Regions from separate parts of the Enterococcus faecium genome, predicted to be linked through region 2. Evidence: a T-box and tRNA genes for the amino acid it is inferred to sense, from the RefSeq annotation. Region 2 holds a T-box; the other holds one or more tRNA genes.
What was found. A T-box is a leader RNA that pairs with one kind of tRNA and senses whether it is charged. The one in region 2 lies ahead of tyrS (tyrosine--tRNA ligase), so its partner is inferred to be a tRNA-Tyr.

Region 1 (12,098 bases), 390 kb from region 2:
TTGTCGGAATTTGGTATACTTGGATGTTATAAATTTCTCTGAATTCTTCTTCTTCTGTTTTAGCTGTACCAGTCATTCCCGCAAGTTTCTTGTACATACGGAAATAGTTCTGGAAAGTGATCGTCGCCATGGTTTTCGTTTCGTCTTCGATCTCTACGCCTTCTTTAGCTTCGATTGCTTGGTGAAGTCCATCTGAATAACGGCGTCCATCCATGATCCGACCAGTGAACTGGTCAACAATCAGTACTTTTCCGTCTTGGACAACATAATCGATATCTAAAAGCATGATATAGTTGGCTCTCAATGCTTGATCCAAGTGATGGGTCAATGCAGTATTTTCAATGTCGTATAAGTTATCCAAACCGAATGTTTCTTCTGCTTTTTCGATCCCTGCTTCGGTTAAACTGATTGTTTTTGATTGTACATCGATTTTATAATCTTCTTCTTCTTTCAAACGTTTCACGAAGTTGTCTGCTCTTGTATATAAAGCTGTGGATTTTTCTGCTTGCCCTGAAATGATCAGCGGCGTTCTCGCTTCATCAATCAAGATTGAGTCAACTTCATCGACAATGGCATAATTCAGCGGACGTTGTACCATTTGATGGCGGTAAACGACCATATTGTCTCTCAAGTAGTCAAATCCTAATTCATTATTCGTACTATAAGTGATATCACAATTATAAGCCTCGCGTTTTTCATCCGAAGATTTTGAGTTGATATTCAACCCCACTGTTAATCCTAAGAAATTATAAAGTTCGCCCATTTCCGTCGAGTCACGGGTTGCTAAATATTCATTGACGGTAACTACGTGTACCCCTTCGCCAGTCAGAGCATTTAGATATACTGGCATCGTTGCGGTCAAGGTTTTACCTTCACCAGTACGCATTTCAGGGATATTTCCATCGTGAAGCACGATTCCACCCATCAATTGTACGTGGTATGGATATAAACCTAATACACGTTTTGCTGCTTCTCGGACGACTGCAAAAGCTTCCGGAAGTAATTGATCTAATGTTTCTCCTTTTTGGTATCTGCCCTTGAATTCAGCAGTTTTTGCCTGTAATTGTTCATCAGTTAATGCTGCCATTTGGTCAGCGTATGCTTCAACTTTTTTTGCAATGCTATCTAAACGTTTTAGTTCTTTCTTATCGTTTTCGATAAGTGAACGAATCAAATTGGCCATGCGTTGTGTAATCTCCTTTTCCTTCTGTGTATTATCCAGACTATGTAGACTTTACTTTTCATTTTATCATTAGTTATAGATAATTGAAATATCTTAAGCGTATTAAAGTAAGAACTTCATAATTTATTCATATTTCATCTAAAAGAGGAGGAAACTCAAAAAAACTTGCGGCAGCTGTCAGTAGCTGCTGCAAGTTTTCGTTGTTATTTAAGTAAGGCTGATCAGTCTGTTTCAATCAGTCCGTATTTTCCATCTTTACGGCGGTAAACGATACTTGTACCATTTGTTTCTGCATCTTCAAAAATAAAGAAGTTATGTCCCAGCATGTTCATTTGTAAGACTGCTTCTTCACTATCCATTGGTTTCAATGAAAGGCGTTTCGTACGTACGATATCTAATTCAGAATCATTTTCGTTTTCGTCCTCTTCATTGAATAAAGCAGCAGCATCTGCAGTATTCATGCCCGTTTCACGGGATTTACGATTAATTTTTGTTTTGAATTTGCGGATTTGGCGTTCCAATTTATCAACAACCAAATCGATACTTGCGTATAAATCTGGAGAAGTTTCTTCGGCACGTAATACAAGATAAGGTAATGGGATCGTTACTTCCACTTTTGCTGTTTTTTCTGTATAAACTTTTAAGTTCACATGCGCCGTTGCATCGGGTGCGTCACTGAAATAGCGTTCTAGTTTGCCTACTTTTTTCTCAACGTAGTCGCGAATCGCTTCAGTTACTTCGATATTTTCGCCGCGTACATTATATCTAAACATAAAAATTACCCCTTTCGTCTACCACAATCAAGAAGGAGAAGGACCACTCTTTCCCTCTTCTTAATTCTATTATATCGAACTCTAGGTTATTTGCAAATTAAATCGCTATCAAATTTCCACATCTAATTCATCTCGCCAAAGAAATGGTTCGGATGATTTTCGGCTGTGCGACCTGCAAACAATCTGCTGCGTGGAAAAGAGTCTGTCCTGTTGTATAGACATCATCAATAATCAATATTTTTTTATTTTGTATCTTAGAAAAGGTGACTGCAAGTTCAAAAGGTTGAGGCATCTCCAATCTTTCCTTTCGCGTGTTTTTTGCTTGAGCCAGCAGATGCTTCTCTCTTTTGAGTAGCATCTGAAAAGGAATTCTTGCTGCTTTCAACATCTCGCTTACTTGATTGAATCCTCTTTCTGTTCGCCTTTTTTCAGATAAAGGTATTGGACAATAGATGTATGTCGGGTATTCTTTTTTTATCTGCGTCCATCTATATGCAAAGGTGCCTGCTAGTCGGATATCTCCCATAAACTTGTATTGATTGAGCCAGGCCTTCATATTTTCATCGTACACAAAAAAGGCACGGTGCTGAAAATCATAGGTCGGATATTTCTTCTTCCATTCTTGACAGTCACTGCAGTAAACGGGAATAGACTTTACTTTCTTTTTCGTACTCTCTAGATTGAAATGGATTGGTTTTTGACAGCCAGAACAGCCTCTTGTTTCCAATAAATGAAATTGTGCGCGACAAACTGAACAAGTCTGAGGTAATCTGTATTTCGAAACACCAATAATCTCGCTGAATGTTAAATTTTGGAAGATATCTTTACTGCAGCAACTGCACCTCACAGCATCTTCTTCCCTTCTTCATTCATTTCTTTGATTTCCTGACAAACTTTTCGAATAGCTGCAGTTTTTTCTTCATAGAAAAAGTATACTTGACTGTTCGTATAAGGCCCTTTACGATCGGCTCTTCCTGCGATTTGTACCAAAGAAGATTTAGTAAAAACCGGATGATCCGCTCCTAAAACGATAACGGATATTCTTTCAAATGTGACTCCACGTTCAAGGATCATCGTGGTTAACAGTATGTCATATTTTGCTTCTCGCATTTTCTGGACTTTTTCCGCCCGCTGATTGTCTCTTGAAGAAACATCTGTGATCTCATATCTCGGAAGAGCCTCTTGAAGTGTGGCTTTCAAACGATGCATCATCGTGATACTTGGACAAAATAAAAGGATATGGTTTTCTTTAATTAATTGATGAATGATCCGCACCAAAGATTTTATCTTCTTCTTGTTCTTGCATTTTTGTCGCCAATTATTCATGAAAACCAAGACGGGTTCAGGAAGCAAACGCCGATGAAAGCGTAAAGCAAGTTTGTGGATGTCAAACGTCTGCTTGATTTCCTTTAGTAACTTTTTATCAGGTGTGGCACTTAAGTAGATGAATCGTCCGTCTGGTTTAATCGCTGTTTGCACAGCATGAGCTAATCCTGCATCCCCGTTATAAGGAAACGCATCGATCTCATCGATCACTATTAAATCAAAGGACCGATAAAAACGGTATAGCTGATGAATCGTACAGATAACAAAAGAAGTAAAGGTATAAGCCGTTGCTGTATTCCCATGGAGCAACGTGATTTTTTCTTCTGGAAAAACATAACGATAGCGTAAAAACAATTCATTACAAACATCGACTCGCGGTGTACAAATCGCTACTCTTCCTCCAGCTTTTAAAGTTTCCACTAAAATAGGATAAAGCATCTCTGTTTTCCCTGCACCTGTTACAGCCCAAATAAGATGATGTCTTTTTTCTGAATGGCAAAGTATTCTCTTTGAGATTTCCGTTTGTTTTTCAGTAAGCTGTCCTGTCCAAAAAAAGACGACTTCTCGAGGTTTTGCTTCAGGCTGATCAAACAAATATAAATCTTGTTGAGTGTCGCATCGCCCTAAATATAGACAATGTGTACAAAAATAACCGTAATCTGCAAGCTGTCCATCAATGACGGACGTCCTCATTCCACAGCGATGACAAAGAATCCAGTTGCCCAAACGTTCCACTGCTGCGATCTTCTCATAATTTGGTAAATTTACCTCCTCACAGTCTATTGCTTCAATATCTCTCGTCAGAAGCCTTCTACCCCAAAAATGATTCATATTCTTCGCCCTAAAAAAATATACGAAAAAACAAGCGATCTATTTTTTGGATCGCTTGTTCGATAGTTATACTGTTCTATTTATTCACCTATGAGCGTGATTGCTTGATCTAACACTTTTTCGCCATTCATCATACCATAATCAGCCATATTGATGACATCTAAAGGAATGCCTTTTGGTTCCAGACGTTTCTCAAAATCAGCTTTCATAAAGCGAACTTGTGGGCCTAATAACAACACATCCACGTCTTTATTTGCAAGATTGTTATCTGCGTCAGAAGCGGACACAGCGAAAATATCCGAGTCGATTCCTTTTGCTTCAGCAGCTTTTTGCATTTTTGTTACTAGTAAACTTGTGCTCATACCAGCCGAACATACAAGCATAATTGTTTTTTTAGCCATACTTTTCTCTCCTTTTTAAAACAAACTATGCAAACGTTTTCTTCGCGTCTGTTACTCTATTATATAAAAAGAAAGAAATTTGTCAACGTTTTCTAAACGCGGTTTATTTAATCAAATAGCCAACTAGATTTCACTAATTTATTGAACACGACATATTCTTTGTCCAAATTGATGACAACTACTTCATAGCCTGCATTTATCCAGCCATAGGCACCTTTTTCAGGGTGTTTATAATCATTTGCCCACCAATCTGTACTTTCCCTTGCTGTTTTGGGAAGCCCGTTACTGGGAAACAGCAGTTCGTCAAATTGGGTAAAGGTCAACGTTACTTGAGAGCCGCCATTGTTCTTCAAATAATGCGTAATTGCATCGTACTTTTTCATTCGTTCCTGCATCCCCAGATCCACCTGCCTTTGTCTTTATTATCGCATACTACAGCAATTGCGCAACCGTTACAGTGTTGAAACAACCTAGAACTTTATTTATACTGAATAAAGAAAATGAAAAAAAGAGGTGACAAGATGATCGAGCGCTATCGTACAATAAAAGAAAATGGACAAAGTGAGATTGAGATCAAAAAATCACGCTTTATCTGTTCTCTTAGACGAATAGAATCAGAGGACCAAGCAAAAAGTTTCATTCAAGAAATAAAAAAAGAACATTGGAAAGCGAACCATAACTGCAGCGCCTTCATCATTGGAGAAAAAAATGAAATCCAGCGAAGCAGCGATGATGGAGAACCAAGTGGAACGGCGGGCGTACCGATGTTGGAAGTCCTCAAAAAAAATCAACTGATCAATGTAGCTGCAGTAGTCACTCGATATTTTGGAGGAACGAAACTCGGCACAGGCGGATTAATACGAGCATACACTCATGCGGTCTCTCAAGCATTGTCTGACATTGGAATCGTAGAAGGTACCTTGCAACAGGAGATCTCTGTGATGATCACGTATCCGCAACTAGGAAAATTACAGAATTATCTTGAACTCCAACATTTTTTTATAAAAGAAATCCAATATACTGATCAAGTTAGCGTCATCTGTGCTGTAGATGAAAAAAGTGCTGACCACTTTAAAGAATCCATCATTGAGCTGCTGAACGGACAAGTCCAATTTGAAGAGGGTTCTGTTTCTTATCACGAGCAACTGATAACTGATCATATATAAAAACAGGTGATTCTGATTCTCTTTTATTTCTAATAAGGAATCAGGGATCACCTGTTTTTTATTTTTCCAAATAAAACTCAAAACGATTTCCTACGTATTGCGTACGCACATACTCAAACGGCGTACCGTCTTCAAAATAAGAAATCTGGCGCAAACGAAGAACTGCATCTCCTCGTTTTACCTCTAAATAGTCAGCAATTTTCTCAGAAGCCAACACAGCAGTAATCGTTTGATTCGCTGGACCGATCTTTTTCCCGCCTTTTTCTTCTAGCGTGCGATACAACGATTCAGTAATCTCTGCTTTGCTGTAGCCATCGATCAGCTTTTGTGGAACACTGGCAACTTCAAAACAAATAGGGACATCATCTGCGAAACGAATACGTTCCATTCGCAAGATCGTGTCATCTTTACTCAAGTTTAGTTTTTCCATTTCACTTGAGCTTGGCGAAGTCAAGAAATAAGAGATTGTCCGACTAGACGGTACTCGATTTTGTGATTCCATAATTTCTGTAAAACTTGTTGCACCAGACATTTTTTCTTGTACTTTTTCTCGCGCAACATACGTACCCGAACCGATCTTTCTTTCTAAGATTCCTTCATCTGCCAAGTTTTGAATTGCTTGTCTCAACGTCATACGGCTGACATTGAATTTCACTGCTAATTCTCTTTCTGAAGGAAGACGGTCTCCGACTTTCCATATACCTTGTTCGATTTCATTTTTTAATTGGTCATGAATCTGTATATATACAGGTAATTGATTCGACATAACGTACACCCGTCCTTTCGTTTCTTCTATTATAACTGGTATATACCTGATTCACAACTGAAAAAGATAAAGGTTTCTATCCATCAACAGAGGATTTAGACACACATCGTTCTCCCTACTCCTATTGTCAGAAACAATTTTTTAGATATGTTCAACCTAGAAAATAACAAAAGACCCTAAAATCGATGAAAATGCCGACTTATGGATCTTTTGTTATTATTAGCGGTTTTTAGCCATCCATTTTTTTGTATGATTCGTTGGGCGTTTTGATTTTACCTGGACCGCTTTTCCGCCTTTTTTCGGAATATTCACTTCAATATTGTATTTTTCTGATTTGACCAAATCATATAACTTTTCAGCTGCTTCGTCTACTTTTTCTTTCCATTTCATGTGGATCCCTCCAATTCTTGTAGTTAACTTAACTCTATCTTAATTCAGCAGAATCTTCAAGGAACAAGGTAGCAAAGCAAAAAAAAGAGCTCTCGAACTAACGAGAGCTTACGATTGTGGTATACTGGGGTAGCTGGATTCGAACCAACGCATGAGGGAGTCAAAGTCCCTTGCCTTACCGCTTGGCTATACCCCAATGAAATGGAGGAGAGTGGATTCGAACCACTGAACCCTAAGGAACGGATTTACAGTCCGTCGCGTTTAGCCACTTCGCTACTCCTCCGAAAGGTTTGTATCAACCTGACTTAGTTATAATACCTAATTTTCCAGATTTTTGCAACCCTTTATTGAAAGTTTTTTTGATATTTTTTTATTCGTGCAGATTCCAGTGTCGAATCACTGTTTCTATCGCATTTTCAAGACTTTTTTCTTTTCCAAAATCTTCTTCACCAAAGAAAATTTCATATTCTTTTGGCCCATAGGCTAAGATCTCACCAATCATTTTTTTCCCTATAAATAACTGAGTGACTTCATAATTCTTACCTTTGATATCTTTTTTCACTTCTTCTATACGCACTTCAATATCTTTATTTTTTTTTGACATCATTTTCACCTCTCAGATATTTTATCATACTGCAGCAAATAAAACATTCCTTAGGTAAAAATCTCCTATTCATTTCATTCTCTTCTTTTATGCAAGCTGCACCTTCTCTAAAGCTCTTAATTCTCTCCTTGACGTACAGCGAGATAGTTTGCTGCTGCACCTACAAGATTAGCATCGTTTCTGTACTCACATAATAAAATCTGCGGTTCGAAATCATGCAGATCGAATTGTTCTGTCAGCTTCTTCATTCGGCTTTTGATCTCATCAATGAGCCCTTCTTTTGCAGAAACCCCGCCGCCTAATACGATCACTTCTGGATCAAACGAAAATTGAATACTGAATAATCCCTTTGTAAGATACGTATAAAAACTCTCAACTTCTTCTTTTGCTATTGCATCTCCAGTTTCTGCTAATTCAAAGACATCTTTTCCGGTATAAGCATTTTTATCGAGACCTTTGCGTTCACAATAACGCCAAGCCATCTGTACCGCTGTACCAAGTTTACTGAATGTCTTATCGCCATCTAAGAACATCAACCCAAATTCTCCACCGTAAAGATGTGCCCCTTTATTTATTTGTCCTTTCGTGAACAACGCCCCGCCAATCCCAGTTCCTGCCACAACAAAAGCAACATCTTGATAATCACGGGCAGCACCTTCATAAAATTCAGCCATTCCGGCACAGTTGGCGTCATTTTCAATCGTTACTGGGAGTTGAAACAGAGTTTCCAAATCTCGGAAAATATTAAATCCATGAATATAAGGAATCGCACTGATTCCCTCAATCACCTGTTTCTCATTATTCACTACTCCAGGAGAGCTGATTCCAATTCCTTCGACTTCAAAAGAAACGAGTATTTTTTTATAAACTTGAAATAATTGCGTTTTCATTTCTTCCCAAGATTCAGGCGTTGCAAATTGTCCCTTACCTTTAATCTCTTTGCCATCCCAACAACCATATTTGACAGCCGATCCACCAAAATCAAAAACTAATATTCCCATAAAAATATTCTCCTTTTTGTTTGCTAAAGCTATTGTAATGTATCTATTTAGCATTTGAAAGCATTTTCTCGAATTGAAAGTTTATTAGTTAAAGCTATTTTTAGGTAAGTGAATTGCTAAAATCACTTGATCCCTTAATTGATCTCCATTTTCAAAAATGGGCTCAGAGTAATGATGGATAAAATAGTCTTTGACTCGACCAATCTCCACATAGCCCATTTTTTGATAGAGGTGTAACGCAGCGCTACTAGTAGTGCCAGTACGTATAATGATCCGAGTTTGGTTTGAAGCTAGCTGTGAAAGCTTCTGAAAAGCTGTCTCAAGTAATTTTCCGCCAATCCCCTTTCCTTGATACGTTGGGGTTACTGCTACATTGACGATTTCGTATTCTTTTTCCCTTGCCACATAGATCAGTACACCTATTGTTTTTTCTTTTTCTTTCCATATCCAGCCACTCCCTCTGGAAACATATACTTGAACTTTTTCTTTATCAGGATCTGCATCTAATAACAAGGACCATGGTAAATCTTTCTTGTTTAGTTCTTCGATCATTTTTTGTCCCCCATATAAGTAGTTGCGGAGTTGTTACTTTGACAATAAATTTCCTCTTTTTCTTTATCGCTCAGTGCTACCCGTATTTTTCACAACCTTTTTATAATCTGGTTCTTTTTTATCTTTCTTATTTCGCGTTAATCGGAATGTCAATGGTACATAATCGATACCGCCTTTGACAAAAGGATGACAGCGTAAGATCCGTGCAGTCCCCATTACCGTCCCTTTTAGCGCACCATGGGTTTGAATTGCTTTTATCATATAATTGGAACAGGTTGGGTAATAACGGCAGCTAGGTGGAAATGCAGGCGAAATAAAGCGCTGATATCCTCTAACTAAATAAATCAATATCTTCTTCATCAATTAGATTCCTTCTTTTCTTTTACTAAAAAAAGGGATCGCGACTAACGTCAACGTTCCCTTCTGTTTTCTTTTATCATGTTCTGCTTCATGGCTCACTTCATATCGACTAGAACCACTGTGATTCTTATTTATCAATGAAAAAAGTCTCGAATATGAATCCACAAACTTGGCTGGAATACTTTAAATGGATTGCCGCCACCGATGACACCATATCCGATCATCGTTCCGGCCACAAAAAGAAGGATAAGCAATAAGATCACCACTAAAATCTTTATCAAAGTTAATAAGATATATCGTTGGTTACTCATTCAGCCACTTCCTTAAGCAATCGTTTGTGCTGTTTTTTCAGCAGAAGTTTGATCCATGTCTACACGTTCGACGTCTGCACCTAATTGCTGTAGTTTGATATGGAAATTATAATATCCACGGTCTAGATAATTCAAGTTACGCACACGTGTGATTCCATTTGCTTTCAAGCCAGCTAAAACTAATGCTGCTGCTGCCCGCAAGTCTGTTGCATATACTTCTGCACCTTGCAATTCATGGTTTCCATCCATGATTGCTACATTTCCGTCGATTTTGACATGAGCGTTCATACGGCGCATCTCTTCTAAATGTTGGAAACGATTTTCAAACACTGTTTCAGTCACCACACTTGTACCTTCTGCAACTAATTGGATAGCTGTCATTTGAGCTTGCATATCTGTAGGGAAACCAGGATGAGGCATCGTTTTTACATCTGTAGGTAAGATATGTTTTGGTCCGATGACACGGACTCCGCCTTCTTCTTCAATGATTTCTGCACCCATTTCGATCAATTTAGAAATCAATGGGCGGTTATGTTCAGAGATAGCATCTGCAATCAGCACATTGCCTTGTGTCATTGCAGCAGCAACCATAAAGGTACCTGCTTCGATACGATCTTGTACGATTGAGTGGTTGACTGCATGTAAATGATCCACGCCTTCAATACGCATTGTTTCAGTACCAGCTCCATAGACTTGAGCGCCCATTTTATTCAAAATGTTTGCTAAATCAACGATTTCTGGTTCGCGAGCTACGTTTTCAATGATGGTTGTTCCTTTTGCTTTTACGGCAGCCATCATGATATTTTGAGTAGCACCTACACTAGGGAAATCTAAATAAATCGTGTTACCGATCAATTCATCCGCAATTGCTTCGATATAGCCGTTTTTTTGAATAATTTTTGCTCCTAAAGCTTGAAATCCTTTTAAATGCAAATCGATTGGTCGTTTACCAATCGCACATCCACCAGGCATAGCTACTTTTGCATGTCCATTTCTGGCAAGTAGCGGACCCATCACAACGATTGAAGCACGCATTTGACTAACATACTCATAAGGCGCTTCGATTTCTAATTGTCTTGAAGCGTCGATTGTTACTTGATTCTTTTGTTCATCAAAATCTACATCTACGTTTAAGTGACGAATCACTTGATTCATAGTGAAGACATCAGAAAGAATCGGAACGTTGTCTAATGTCGTAATACCTTCTTCTGCTAACAAACTAGCAGCTAAAATAGGCAAAACAGCATTTTTAGCTCCTTCAATTCTTACTGTTCCATTTAATTGATTGCCACCTCTTACGATGATCTCTTCCATGTTGTTCCCTCCAAAAAATTCCAATGAGCATACACTTACTCAAAATCTTTTCTATTATAACATCCTTGCTTTTAAAATAGTACCTTTTTTTAAAATTTACAGGCTAACGAAAAGATTTCGGCATAAAGCGATAACTTCTAAGAAAAAATTACTTGCAGTGTACCCTAAAAAAATTGAAAAAAGTACGATTGCCATTCTAATTTGCGTATTATGCATTGGTCTGAAAAAAGTTTCAATGCGTAACGAACGTAAAGACCAGAAGGCTAAGTAGATAAACGCCAAATGACTCACAATTCGAAGCACCGCATCAATTCCGTATACTTGCATAATGACGTCCTTTCTAACGATTGTTTTATAATAACTAATAAAATGATAATACCATAAAATGTATAAAAGGAAAAACAAGTATACTTAAAAATATAGGAATCCCCTTACATTTTTTAGGAAATAAATGCTAAAAATATGCAAAAAAAGGGACTGAGACAAAAGTCTTGTCGCAGTCCCTTTTTCCAAATAAACGGTGTTCAATCATCTGACCCTCGGTATTAGCTCAAAAAACGGCAAAATATGAGGAACTATTTTCCATTTGTTTCTCTAATACTCAGGACAAAACGCTGATTTCACAACCTCTGATATACGGTGTTCCAGAAGTAGCTTCTTCGAAAAATAAGCTGAGATTTCACAAAAATTTGAGAAGCAATTTTCGTAAATTCCTTCTTATGTCTTGAAGCTGACCACTTCTGTCATAACCTCTTTTTACTGTTCTTAAACACGGATAAACATCCGCATCTCATTTTATGAGTGCTTAGATACTTTGATACGATTGATTGCTCGGTGCAACGCAACAGTTGCCCGTTTCAATTCGTTCGTATCTTGTTTTGCTTTTGCTTCTTCGATTTGGCGTTCTGCGCGTTGTTTTGCACGTTCCGCACGAGATACATCGATATCACGTTCACGTTCCGCACTATCAGCAACGATTGAAACAACATTATCACGAACTTCCATGATTCCGCCATTAACAGCGATCCAATCGACGTGGGTATCTGAATCTGTTCGTTTTACACGAACTTCATCAATCGTCAATGGAACGATGATTGGTGCATGTTTAGGCAAAATCCCA
Region 2 (12,098 bases):
AAAAACCCCACTCCTTTTTCTAAAAATATATACTAAACAAGATTAAATAGTTTAATAAAAAGGTTTTATACCTTTTTATAAAACTTTTTTTATTATTTTAGTACATAATATTCTTTTTATAAATTTCTGTCAATGAATTCATAAACAAGGAATTGCTAGCTTGATACTTTCTCAATAGATAGTTATAATAAACCTCAGAATAAATTTGAACTATATATATTATAAAAGTTTAAAATTACGGGAGGCTCTACAAATGAACGGTTTTGAAAAGAGAGCACAAGAGAAAAAGAAAGAGATTTTACAAGCAGCTTTTGACTTGATGAACACAGACATAGGAACCGCTGGAGTGACAATGGATAAGGTAGCTGAGAACGCTCAGGTAAGTAAAGCGACGATTTTTAAATATTTTGGCAGCAAGGAAGGGCTGATTTATGAAGTATTTTTTGCATTTATGAATGATTTAGGGCAAGAAGCGAAAGCGTTGATTGCGGAAAATCTTCCATTTGAAGAAACACTGATTGCCATGAGTGAAAACAAAATCCGTTATCTCAATCGAGTGAACAAACAATTTTATATCGATTTGATGACATACTATACAAAAAAAGAAAAAAAAGAATTTTCTGACGCGATGGATGCGTATACGCAAGAAAGTTTCAGTATCATGCTTGATCTTTTCCATCGAGGGCGGAAAGAAGGAAAAGTGGATTTGAAATATTCGGATGAGTTCTTGATCCTCTATTTTCAAGCAATGGTAGAAGGAATTTCTAAGCCGGAGATATACGCAAAACTGCTTCCATATACAGCAGAATGGACAGAAGTCCTGATCAAGGGAATCGCACCGAAGAAGAAATAAAGCATAAAAAAGCCGAAACTGACGATAAAATGTCAGTTCGGCTTTTTTGGTTCATAAATGACGTAAAATCAAGCAGATTCGCGTGCTTCTTTGTCATAGACATCATGGACATTGATGAATGGATCAAGAATAGGATTTTTTCCGTCTAAATCAGATTGAAAACGAATGCCATCGATATTGATCCGAGCATTTCGATAGAAATCCGTACCTAATTGTCCCCAAGCTGGTGTAGAAGCATCGACATTACAGAAAATATCGAAACCTTGACTCTTCAAGTAAGCAAATTTTTGATTTTCTGCTGAATAAGGCTGCCAGTCGCTGATGTCTGCACCAAATGGATAAATCAGAATATTTGTTTTTCCTAGGATAGGTGCAACTTCTTGCTGCCACAATTCATTGTCTTTTTTTACATCTTCTAGTGAAGCTTGAGTCATATTCAAGTGACCCCATGTATGGGAAGCAAAGCTCCAGCCGTCTTTCTTCAACTGTTCCGCCACTTTTTTAGCTTCTTTAATCTCTTTTTTTGTTTTTTCATTGTCTCCATATTGAGATTTTGATGTTCGATAACCTAAAACTCCGTTGTAACCTGTCAGGGCCAAGGTACCTTTTGCGCCTCGATAAGAAAAATCAGGATGTTTCTTGACAAAGGCATCGATCAGAGGAACCATGTCAAAGTCACCGATTTCTTCTTTATCTTTCTCTTTATAGACATTTTTGATTTCATTGTTATTTGATACGACCAATCGGCTAGGAAAACCGGAATTATCCATATATTCATAATAGCTGACATCATCTTGTGAAAGAACCAATGGTTTTTTTCCTTCAGGTAGCGCAAGCCCGTTAAAGGAAAGATTTCCTTGTTCGTCTTTTTGGATCAAATCATTCAAATTAACTAAAACAAAATCATTTTGATAAAGTTGTTCGATCGAACGGTTGAATTCTTCAACAGTCACCATATAATCTTTGTATCCTTGTGCCTGTTGAGAGTGGAAGGCTTTTTGCGGGTCCACGATCAAGCTGTGGAAAAAGACATGAGAGATCTGAGTAGGATCAGACCAGTCGATCAGTTGTTCTTTCTCCTTTTTTAGTGTTTGAAGAAGCTGTTGTGTTTCAGTAGATCCGTTCTTACTATCTTTTTCCAATAACGCAATCGCTTGGTCATAATCGTAGCTTTGAGCCAGATTTTTTGCTTGAGTAACTAGTTGTTGCTTATCATCTGTCGGTTCTTTTGCTTTTTCTGTTATTTTTTTTTCAGGAATGATTGGTTCTTTTTTTGTAGATGATCGGATGACAAAAAACAAACTTAGAATTAAAATAACGATAGTTAAAGCAGAAGTGGCTCCTAAAATAATTTTTTGCTTTTTTTCCATATACCTCGTCCCTTGCTTTTTCATTTTTTTACTTGTCCCATTCCTTATTGTAACGAAGAAAGAATAAGAGGCAAAGTAAAGTGACTTCTCGATAAATTGCAGAAAAAATACAGAAAAAGTTATTTCTTTTAACAATAATTGAAAATAAAATGTTCGGAATTAGAGCGGATTCAAAAAAGAAAAAATGAGGAATTTAAAAAAAATATCCTTTTTCTGTTGACAAAGAAAAAGTTGCGCTCTATGATAGACACATATTAATAATAACAAGACGAAGATCGAAACGAAGTAGTTGTTAAAGCCAATGTTTCAGAAAGCTGGTGGTCGCTGCAAACCAGTACATGCTTTAAAGCGAATTACATTTCAGGAGTCTTTGGCAGTGATTGCCACGCGACAGCGTTAAATGTTCGAGAGGTATGTTGGATATCTAGACATACAAATTGGGTGGTACCGCGAGATTTCGTCCCTTGGCTTATATGCCAAGGGACTTTTTTTATTTCCTATCCTATCCTGAAGAAATAATTAATTACACATGCTAGCAGGTTCCTGCTTTCATAAAAAAACTACACGGAGGTCAGTAAAATGAATATTATTGATGAATTAACTTGGCGCGACGCCATTAATCAGCAAACAAACGAAGAAAGACTTCGCGAGCTCGTTGAAGAAAAGAGCATTTCACTTTATTGCGGCGTTGATCCAACTGGTGATTCGATGCATATCGGACATTTGATTCCATTTATGATGATGAAAAGATTCCAATTGGCAGGCCATCATCCATATATTCTGATTGGCGGCGGAACAGGAACGATCGGCGACCCAAGCGGCCGCAAAACAGAACGTGTGTTGCAAACGATGGAACAAGTGCAACATAACGTGGACGCACTTTCCAATCAAATGAGAAAATTGTTTGGTAAAGATGCAAATATCACATTTGTGAACAACTACGACTGGTTGTCAAAAATCTCTTTACTTGAATTTTTGAGAGACTACGGTAAAAACTTCAACATCAACACGATGTTAGCAAAAGATATCGTTGCCAGCCGTTTGGAAGTAGGAATCTCATTTACAGAGTTTACTTACCAAATTCTGCAATCTATCGACTTTTTGCATCTGCATAAAACATACGATGTGCAATTGCAAATCGGTGGAGCAGACCAATGGGGAAATATCACAGCTGGATTAGACCTAATCCGAAAATTAGAAGGACCAGAAGTAGAAGCGTTCGGTTTAACGATCCCATTGATGCTGAAGGCTGACGGAACGAAATTCGGAAAAACTGCAGGCGGTGCCGTTTGGCTTGATCCGAAGAAAACTTCACCATTTGAGTTCTACCAATTCTGGTTGAATCAAGATGATCGCGATGTAGTGAAATACTTGAAATTCTTTACTTTCTTGTCTCAAGAAGAAATCGAAGACTTAGCGAAAAAAGTAGAGACAGAACCTGAGAAACGTGAAGCACAACGCCGTTTGGCAGAAGAAGTTACAAGATTTGTGCATAGTGAAGAAGACTTGAAAGAAGCGCAAAAAATAACGCAAGCATTGTTCTCTGGAAATATTAAAGAACTAAATGCGGAAGAAATCGCGCAAGGATTCGGTAAAATGCCGAACGTTGAAATTTCAAGCACACCTGAAAATATCGTGGAACTGCTTGTTTCCACAAAAATTGAACCATCTAAACGTCAAGCACGTGAAGATGTTTCAAACGGAGCTATAAGTATTAACGGTGACCGCGTTACCGATTTAAATTTTGTCATAAATCCATCCGATGAATTCGATGGTAAGTTTGTGGTTATTCGAAAAGGTAAGAAAAATTACTTTTTGGCCAAAGTAATTGATTAGAATTTAGTAAGTTTTTACCTTGAAAAAGGGAAATACTATTACAACATTCCAATTTTGAAACCCATCCTAAAATAGAACGCTGGTTGTCGTTAATACAATCTTTGCGAGGGAGTTTACATTTGTAAATTCCCTCGTTTTTTTTAATTATTTCAAAAGTGTGAACAATTCGGATAATTGATACATATTAAAATATGATTAAAAATCAGGCCAAAACTTAGTTTACAGAATAGAAGAACAGGTGTAATGTAGGGCTCGACAAAATTTAAATATTTTTTTAGGAGGGTTTCACTATGAGTGAATCATTGTCGAAAGATCTAAACCTAAATGCCCTATTCATTGGGGACAAAGCTGAGAACGGCCAAATCTATAAAGCTTTGTTGAATGAATTGGTGGATGAACATTTAGGCTGGCGTCAAAACTACATGCCTCAAGACATGCCTATTATTACGCCAGAAGAAAAAAGCAGTGCTAGTTTTGAACACACTGTGAATAAAACAAAGGATGTTCTATCAGAAATTTCAGCGCGGATGCGTACCCATTCCGTTCCTTGGCATAATGCCGGACGTTACTGGGGTCATATGAACTCTGAAACATTGATGCCATCTTTACTAGCGTACAATTTTGCTATGCTATGGAATGGTAATAACGTTGCCTATGAATCTTCTCCTGCAACAAGCCAAATGGAAGAAGAAGTAGGAATGGAATTTGCAAAATTAATGAGCTATAAAGATGGCTGGGGCCACATCGTTGCTGATGGTTCTTTAGCAAACTTAGAAGGACTTTGGTATGCCCGCAACATCAAATCATTGCCGCTTGCAATGAAAGAAGTGACACCTGAACTAGTTGCTGGAAAAAGCGATTGGGAATTAATGAACTTGTCAACAGAAGAAATCATGAATCTGTTAGACAGCGTCCCAGAAAAAATCGACGAAATCAAAGCTCACTCAGCACGTAGCGGAAAACATTTAGAAAAATTAGGAAAATGGTTGGTTCCACAAACTAAACACTATTCATGGCTAAAAGCTGCCGACATCATCGGTATCGGTTTAGACCAAGTGATTCCAGTGCCAGTTGACCACAACTATCGCATGGACATCAACGAACTTGAAAAAATCGTTCGTGGTCTAGCAGCTGAAAAAACACCAATCCTAGGTGTAGTCGGTGTTGTAGGATCAACAGAAGAAGGAGCAATCGACGGTATCGATAAAATCGTTGCATTGCGTCGCGTATTAGAAAAAGACGGTATTTACTTCTACTTACACGTAGATGCTGCTTATGGCGGATACGGCCGTGCGATTTTCTTAGACGAAGACAACAACTTCATTCCATTTGAAGATTTAAAAGATGTTCATTACAAATACAATGTCTTTACAGAAAACAAAGATTATATCTTAGAAGAAGTACACAGTGCATATAAAGCAATCGAAGAAGCAGAATCTGTAACGATTGACCCACATAAAATGGGCTATGTTCCATATTCTGCCGGTGGTATCGTCATCAAAGATATCCGCATGAGAGACGTTATCTCTTACTTTGCGACATATGTATTTGAAAAAGGCGCAGATATCCCAGCATTACTTGGGGCTTATATCTTGGAAGGTTCAAAAGCAGGGGCAACAGCAGCCAGCGTTTGGGCAGCACACCATGTCTTACCTTTGAATGTCACAGGATATGGTAAATTAATGGGTGCATCAATCGAAGGTGCACATCGTTTCTACAACTTCTTGAATGACTTGTCATTTAAAGTAGGAGACAAAGAAATCGAAGTTCATCCATTAACTTATCCAGATTTCAATATGGTAGACTATGTATTCAAAGAAAAAGGCAACGATGACTTAGTTGCAATGAATAAATTGAACCATGACGTATATGATTATTCTTCATACGTGAAAGGAAGCATTTACGGTAATGAGTTCTTAACTTCACATACTGACTTTGCTATCCCAGACTATGGCAACAGCCCATTACAATTTGTGAACCAACTAGGATTCTCAGATGAAGAATGGAACCGTGCCGGAAAAGTAACTGTATTGCGTGCCAGCGTAATGACACCATACATGAACAAAGAAGAACACTTTGAAGAATATGCTGAAAAAATCAAAGCAGCTCTTCAAGAAAAATTGGAAAAAATCTACGCAGACCAATTATTGGCAAGCGAAGCAAAATAAGCAAGGTAATCATGTTAGAAAACAGCTTGAATACTAACTGTTTCTGACGCATGTTTGGATCTGAAGAGCAAGGGGAGACCTAAGCTCTTCGATCCCTTTGTTTTGAGGTTGTCTTTGAAGAAACCCTTCAAGCAATAGACTCAAAGAATCCCCTCAAATATTCGCTGAATTGTTTCGTTTATTGCTGAAACTACTTCAAAGACACCGTTATTTTATCCAAAAAATCAAGGAGAGTGTCAACGGTGAGTAAATCTGAAGTAAGTAAAATGGGTCTTGGGACCTTTATCGGTCTGACAATGGCACTGTGTGCAACGGTTCGGAGTATTCCTACGTTAGCCGCAGTCGGTTGGACATTGATTTTTTATTCAATTTTTGCAGTTTTGTTTTTTGCCGGTCCGATATCAATGGTTTCCGGTGAGCTTTCCACGATGCTTCCTCAAGAAGGCGGTCCTCAGTTATGGGTAAAAACAGCACTGGGCAGCAAATGGGGATTTGTCGTTGCATGGCTATTATGGGTGCAAATGTTCCCAGGTATGGTAATGGTCGCTTCTACTTTAGGACCATTGTTAGGAAACACATTTGGTAATGTAGAACTTGGCAATAATCACTGGTTCGTTTTAGGTTGTATTTTAGTTATCTACTGGATCATCACGATCTTGAACTTGAAATTCGATATGGCAAAAGTCGGCGGGAACATCGGTGTATGGCTAGGGGTATATATCCCAGTAGTCATCATGTTCGTTTTAGGTGTTTTGGCAGCCTTCAAAGTCGGACTAGTCTCAAACGGCTATCTAGGTGACTTTTCATGGTCAAAAGCTTTCCCTGACTTGGAACATATTGATTCATTGAAATACTTAGCTGGTATCACATTTATTTTTGTTGGGATCGAAATGAGTTCTGTTTACATGCCTCGTTTGAAAGACGCAACAAAAAATTATACAAAAGGCGTATTTATCGCTTTGATCGGATTAGTTTTATTGAATGTCATCAATGCGATGCTTGTAGCAAATGTCGTACCAGATGGAAAAATGGAATTAGCAAATATCACGCAGCCTATCTTGATTGACTGTCAAATCCTAGGCTTACCAGAAGTGATCGGAAATATCTTCAGCTTCATGGTATTTATTGGTGTGCTTTTACAATTATCAGCTTGGGTTACTGGACCATCAAAAACAATCATCCAAGTAGCTCGTGAAGGATTCCTTCCACCAAAATTCGGATTCCATAAAGAAAACAAATACGGCGTATCTAGAAATGTCGTTCTAACACAATCAATCGTTATTTCATTATTTGCTTTGCTTTATGGTGTAATGGATGACGTAAGTGCTGTATTCTTGACACTTACAAATGCTACAACTGTTATTTATTGTATCGTGTACATTTTGATTGCTGTTTCATTGCTTAAAATGCGTAAGAAACATCCAGAATTCGAACGTCCTTACCGAATTGGTAAAAACGGAAACGGATTAGCTTGGGTAGTCAGCTGCATGCTGATCTTCTCTATCATCGTTGTCGTATTTGCTACATTAGGTACAGCGACATTGAGTGATGCATTATTAGTAGCAGCTATCACAGTGGTCATGTTCGTTATTCCATTGATCATCAATCACTTCAAGAAAGATTCTTGGGGGATTGAGGTAGAAAAAAGTTTAGAAGAAAAATAAAAAAAATAAGTCTTTCAGCCGACGTTTTGTCGCTGATTTAGTAGGAGGTCCTGCCAAGTGAATAGTTTTTTCATGGCAGGGCCTTTTCATTTGAAATAGGAGATCGACGATGAATAAAAATATTTCTTTAAAAGAAAGTATCGCTGTATTGATCGTGTTGTTGGCACTCCTAGGAGTACTGATCATCGGATTCCAGCTCTCGCCACATATCCCGATCCTTGCAGCTTTCATGTGTTTGTTGTTTTATGGCAGATTTAAAAAGTTCACATGGGATGAGATCCATGACGGGATCATCAAAGGAATCACTCCAGGGATCATTCCAATCCTGATTTTTCTTTTGATTGGTGTCTTAGTTGCTTCATGGATTTTATCTGGAACCATCCCTACGATTATGGTTTATGGATTTAAACTTGTTTCTGTGCGTTTCTTTTTACCGACAGCATTTCTTGTTTGTGCAATTGTCGGAGTGACTGTCGGCAGTTCATTTACAACGATTTCGACGATTGGAATTGCTTTTTTGGGGATCGGTCATTTACTTGGATTCAATGATGCAATGACTACAGGCGCAGTCGTTTCCGGTGCCTTTTTAGGGAATAACTGCTCGCCTTTATCAGATACGACCAACTTGGCAGCGGGTATTGGAGGAGTTAATCTATTCGAACATATCGCTGGTATGCGTTATACGGATTTCCCAGCATTCGTCCTTTCGTTGATTTTTTATACGATATTAGGACATAACAGTCATTCAGCCGATCTAGCTAGTATCAATGAAATGATCCAAAACATGAAAGCGAGCTTTTGGATCTCTCCTTGGACATTGATTCCACTAGTTATTTTATTTGGGGGGGCAATCAAAAAAATTCCGGCTATCCCTACATTACTAGCGGGATCGACAGCTGCTCTCGTTCTTTCTTTTATCCATGAGAAAAGTTTGACGGTCGGAAAAGCAGCAGACATCTTGATGAATGGTTATGTCGCAAATACACCTGATCCAAAGCTAGATGAACTGCTTTCTCGAGGCGGGATCATGAGTATGTTAGGTTCTGCTAGTTTGATTTTACTTGCATTGGCATTAGGTGGGTTACTGATCAAATATCTGATCGTTGATACCATCGTTCAAGAATTAAAAGAAAAGATGGACCGACCTTCTCGTTTAGTCGGGTTTACTGCCTTGAGCTGTATCGGAATCAATCTGATCGTTGGAGAACAGTATCTGTCCATCATTCTTCCAGGAGAAACATTCAAGCGTTCTTTTGATGACGTTGGCTTATCAAAAACCTATTTGACACGAACACTAGCGGATTCAGGTGCGACCGTCAATTCTCTCGTACCGTGGGGAGTCAGCGGCACATTCATTATGGGAACGATGAAAGTTAGCGCGTTGCATTACTTGCCATTCGCCTTTTTCTCGATTCTTGCACCTGTCTTTACAATATTAGGCGGTTTTTTATTGAATCGTCGACGTGTAAAAAATTGAAGGAAGGAAAAAAGAGGCTGGGACAGAAGCGTTTAACTCCAAGAAATAAGAAGAAACTCAAGAAAATTGCTTTTTAAATTTTTGTGAATTTCAGCTTATTTCCGAAGGAGTTGCTTCTGCTTCCGCCGTTTATACGTGTTTAGAGCGTGAGATAAAAGTGTTCTTTACTTTTGTCCCACGCTCTTTTTTACAGATAAACAATGTGTTAGAAGTAGTATCTTCTTTTACATAAAAAGCTGACCATAGGATAAATGGTCGGCGTATTTAGTGAGTCAGCTATTTAGTATGGGTTTTCTAAAGGAACGACTGTCTCTCTTTTGATCAAGCGATGAGGGATGACCAAACGTACGCCACTGCTCAATTCTTCATGGATCAATTCGCGCAGCTTTTGCATAGCGACACGTCCTAATTCGGAGATATCGATATCGATACTTGTAAGGTAAGGGTGTGTTAATGTTGAGAAGATCGAGTTGTTGAAGCTAATGACGGAGAGTGTCTCTGGAATGACATAGCCGTACATTTGCGCCAACTGCATCGTGCGAAGGGCGAAGATATCGTCAATGACCACCAATGCTGTGGCTTCGTTTTCTTTCAACGTTTTCTCAAAGGACAGATAATCCTCCGGATGCTCTAGTACTACACTGGATAACGCAGGAAGACCAGCCATCATCATTGCTTTTTGATAACCGAAATATCGTTCGAAATACAAACTTTCATGAGTCGTGTTTGTCACAAACAGGATATTCTTATGTCCATTCTGGATCAAAAATTCTGTTGCTTGTTTACCTAGAAGCTGGTTATCATTATCTACATAAACGATTTCGTTCTCATGATGATAAGGCTGTCCGATCAAAGTGAAAGGGATGTGGTTTTGGTATAAATAATCAATGACAGGATCTTGACTATCTGAATACACTAGAATAAAACCATCTACTTGTTTTTGTAAATGCATACGCTGGACGTTCTCTAACAGCAATTCAAAATTTTTAGCAGTAGCGATTGCTGTAGTCATATCATAATTCCGCGCTTCTTCGTTGATTGCTTCCATGATCTCAAGATAAAATGGGTTACCGATCCGCTCTTTTGAATCAAGAGGGGGTAAGATTACGCCGATGGCACTGGAAATGCGTTTTCCTAGATTGCGGGCAGTCATGTTAGGAACATAACCTAGTTCATCCATAATTTTTCGGACTTTCTTCTTTGTTGTCTCGGAAATACTAGGATGATCGTTGATGACACGAGAGACGGTCGAGGTGGCAACACCGGCTTTTTTCGCCACATCTTTTACGGTAATAGCCATGATAAAAACACCTTTCTCTTGTTATTGTGCAGAGAACCGATAAATCGTCTGACTGATCCGTTCTTGACCAGGATGGAGGTTGATCGATCCAAATTTGGGGAAATGAACGATATCAGGGATTTCTTGCGGTTCGATTGCTAATCCGTAGTTTGAATGCATCTGTTTTCCATTGACAGAGAAATCAGCTTCGAATCCAGTCGTAGAAAATAATACCATACTTTTATTAGAAGTTGCTATAGTCATTTGGCGACCAGAATGCTTCTCGAATAATTGTAAGGAAGTTTTGGAAAGCCTAGGATGATGCAAAAGAAATACATCATCTAGTCCATCTGGATAACATGCAAGGATCTCTTGCAGTGTTGGGGATTTTCTAAAGTCGATTGGCAGTTTTTCTTTTTTTGTCCAATTTCCAGTAGGCAGTTTTTCTTGATCTAATTCAAGCACACCATCTAAAAAGACCGTTAACTGATGTTCATAGATGTCTCTTGTTCCATTTCCTGAAAGGTTGAAGTAGGCATGGTTGGTCGGATTGCAGATGGTTTCAACAAGGCTACTAGCAGAGGTTGTCATCTCTAATTCGTTTTTTGTTAAACGGTAAGTGATCGTAGCAGTGATTGGTCCTGGATAGGTAGAAAATTCATCTTTTAAGTAAAAGACCACACCTATTGATGATGGAGTTTTGAAAACTTCTACTTCCCAAAATTGGAAAGACCAGCCTTTCGTGCCACCGTGGATATGGTGTGATCCGCAGTTTTTCTCCAATCTATGCTCACCCCAAGAAGCATCCCGGATCCTTCCGGCTACAGGTCCGACAGTTGCTCCAAAAAAGCTTTTGTCTGTTAGAACATCTTCGAAACGATCGTAAGACAATAAAACATTTTCTGATTTTCCTTCTTTGTCTGGTGCGAAGATTTGGTGCAGGCGGGCACCGTAATTGAGAAGAACGACTTCTAAGTAGTCGTTCTTCAATGTGATTTTCTTTATTTCAGTCTCTGGAACTGGTACGACGGAGATCTCTGGATTATCCATGGTCATGCCACTTTTCTTTCAAGTAATCGATCGTAAGAAAAGTCGTATCAGGGACAAGCGGGATCTCCTCTCCAAGGTCTTCAGCACGTCCCACGCCAATTGGTTGAGCGCCACTTGAGAGGATGGCTTGGATACCGGCTTGCGCGTCTTCGATCCCGATACATTCTTCTGCTTTTAGTCCGACAGCTTTTGCTGCAAGGAGGAAGATATCTGGCGCAGGTTTTCCGTTTGTTGCTTCTGCCGGGTCGGCAATAGCATCAAAGTAAGGTGTAAGACCCATTTTTTCAAGTAGGAATGGCCCGTTTTTACTTGCAGAAGCAAGAGCAATCTTGATTTTTTCTTCTTTTAAAGAATCCAGTAAAGGCACGACCCCGGGGAAGACATCTTTTGGTTCGATCGTC

Region 1: it has a tRNA-Tyr gene. The T-box ahead of tyrS (tyrosine--tRNA ligase) is inferred to sense a tRNA for this amino acid. The anticodon was not compared.

The regions. Positions count from the first base shown of each region.
Region 1 is NZ_CP118955.1:743,988-756,085, reverse strand. Features, by position in the region: gene secA (preprotein translocase subunit SecA) at 1-1,183, opposite strand, end outside; gene hpf (ribosome hibernation-promoting factor, HPF/YfiA family) at 1,405-1,956, opposite strand; gene PYW34_RS03555 (ComF family protein) at 2,084-2,803, opposite strand; gene PYW34_RS03550 (DEAD/DEAH box helicase family protein) at 2,800-4,113, opposite strand; gene PYW34_RS03545 (PTS sugar transporter subunit IIB) at 4,194-4,514, opposite strand; gene PYW34_RS03540 (DUF7662 domain-containing protein) at 4,622-4,909, opposite strand; gene PYW34_RS03535 (YigZ family protein) at 5,036-5,680, shown strand; gene PYW34_RS03530 (GntR family transcriptional regulator) at 5,739-6,446, opposite strand; gene PYW34_RS03525 (hypothetical protein) at 6,666-6,836, opposite strand; tRNA gene PYW34_RS03520 (tRNA-Gln) at 6,961-7,032, opposite strand; tRNA gene PYW34_RS03515 (tRNA-Tyr) at 7,039-7,119, opposite strand; gene PYW34_RS03510 (DUF2969 domain-containing protein) at 7,207-7,443, opposite strand; gene PYW34_RS03505 (ROK family protein) at 7,557-8,441, opposite strand; gene PYW34_RS03500 (GNAT family N-acetyltransferase) at 8,526-8,993, opposite strand; gene yidD (membrane protein insertion efficiency factor YidD) at 9,057-9,353, opposite strand; gene PYW34_RS03490 (DNA-directed RNA polymerase subunit beta) at 9,488-9,664, opposite strand; gene murA (UDP-N-acetylglucosamine 1-carboxyvinyltransferase) at 9,677-10,978, opposite strand; gene PYW34_RS03480 (DUF1146 family protein) at 11,075-11,305, opposite strand; gene PYW34_RS03475 (F0F1 ATP synthase subunit epsilon) at 11,774-12,098, opposite strand, start outside.
Region 2 is NZ_CP118955.1:356,834-368,931, forward strand. Features, by position in the region: gene PYW34_RS01725 (TetR/AcrR family transcriptional regulator) at 254-853, shown strand; gene PYW34_RS01730 (polysaccharide deacetylase family protein) at 922-2,223, opposite strand; T-box leader at 2,486-2,691, shown strand; gene tyrS (tyrosine--tRNA ligase) at 2,803-4,059, shown strand; gene tdc (tyrosine decarboxylase) at 4,350-6,227, shown strand; gene tyrP (tyrosine-tyramine antiporter) at 6,494-7,891, shown strand; gene nhaC (Na+/H+ antiporter NhaC) at 8,001-9,368, shown strand; gene PYW34_RS01755 (LacI family DNA-binding transcriptional regulator) at 9,649-10,668, opposite strand; gene PYW34_RS01760 (aldose epimerase family protein) at 10,690-11,697, opposite strand; gene pgmB (beta-phosphoglucomutase) at 11,690-12,098, opposite strand, start outside.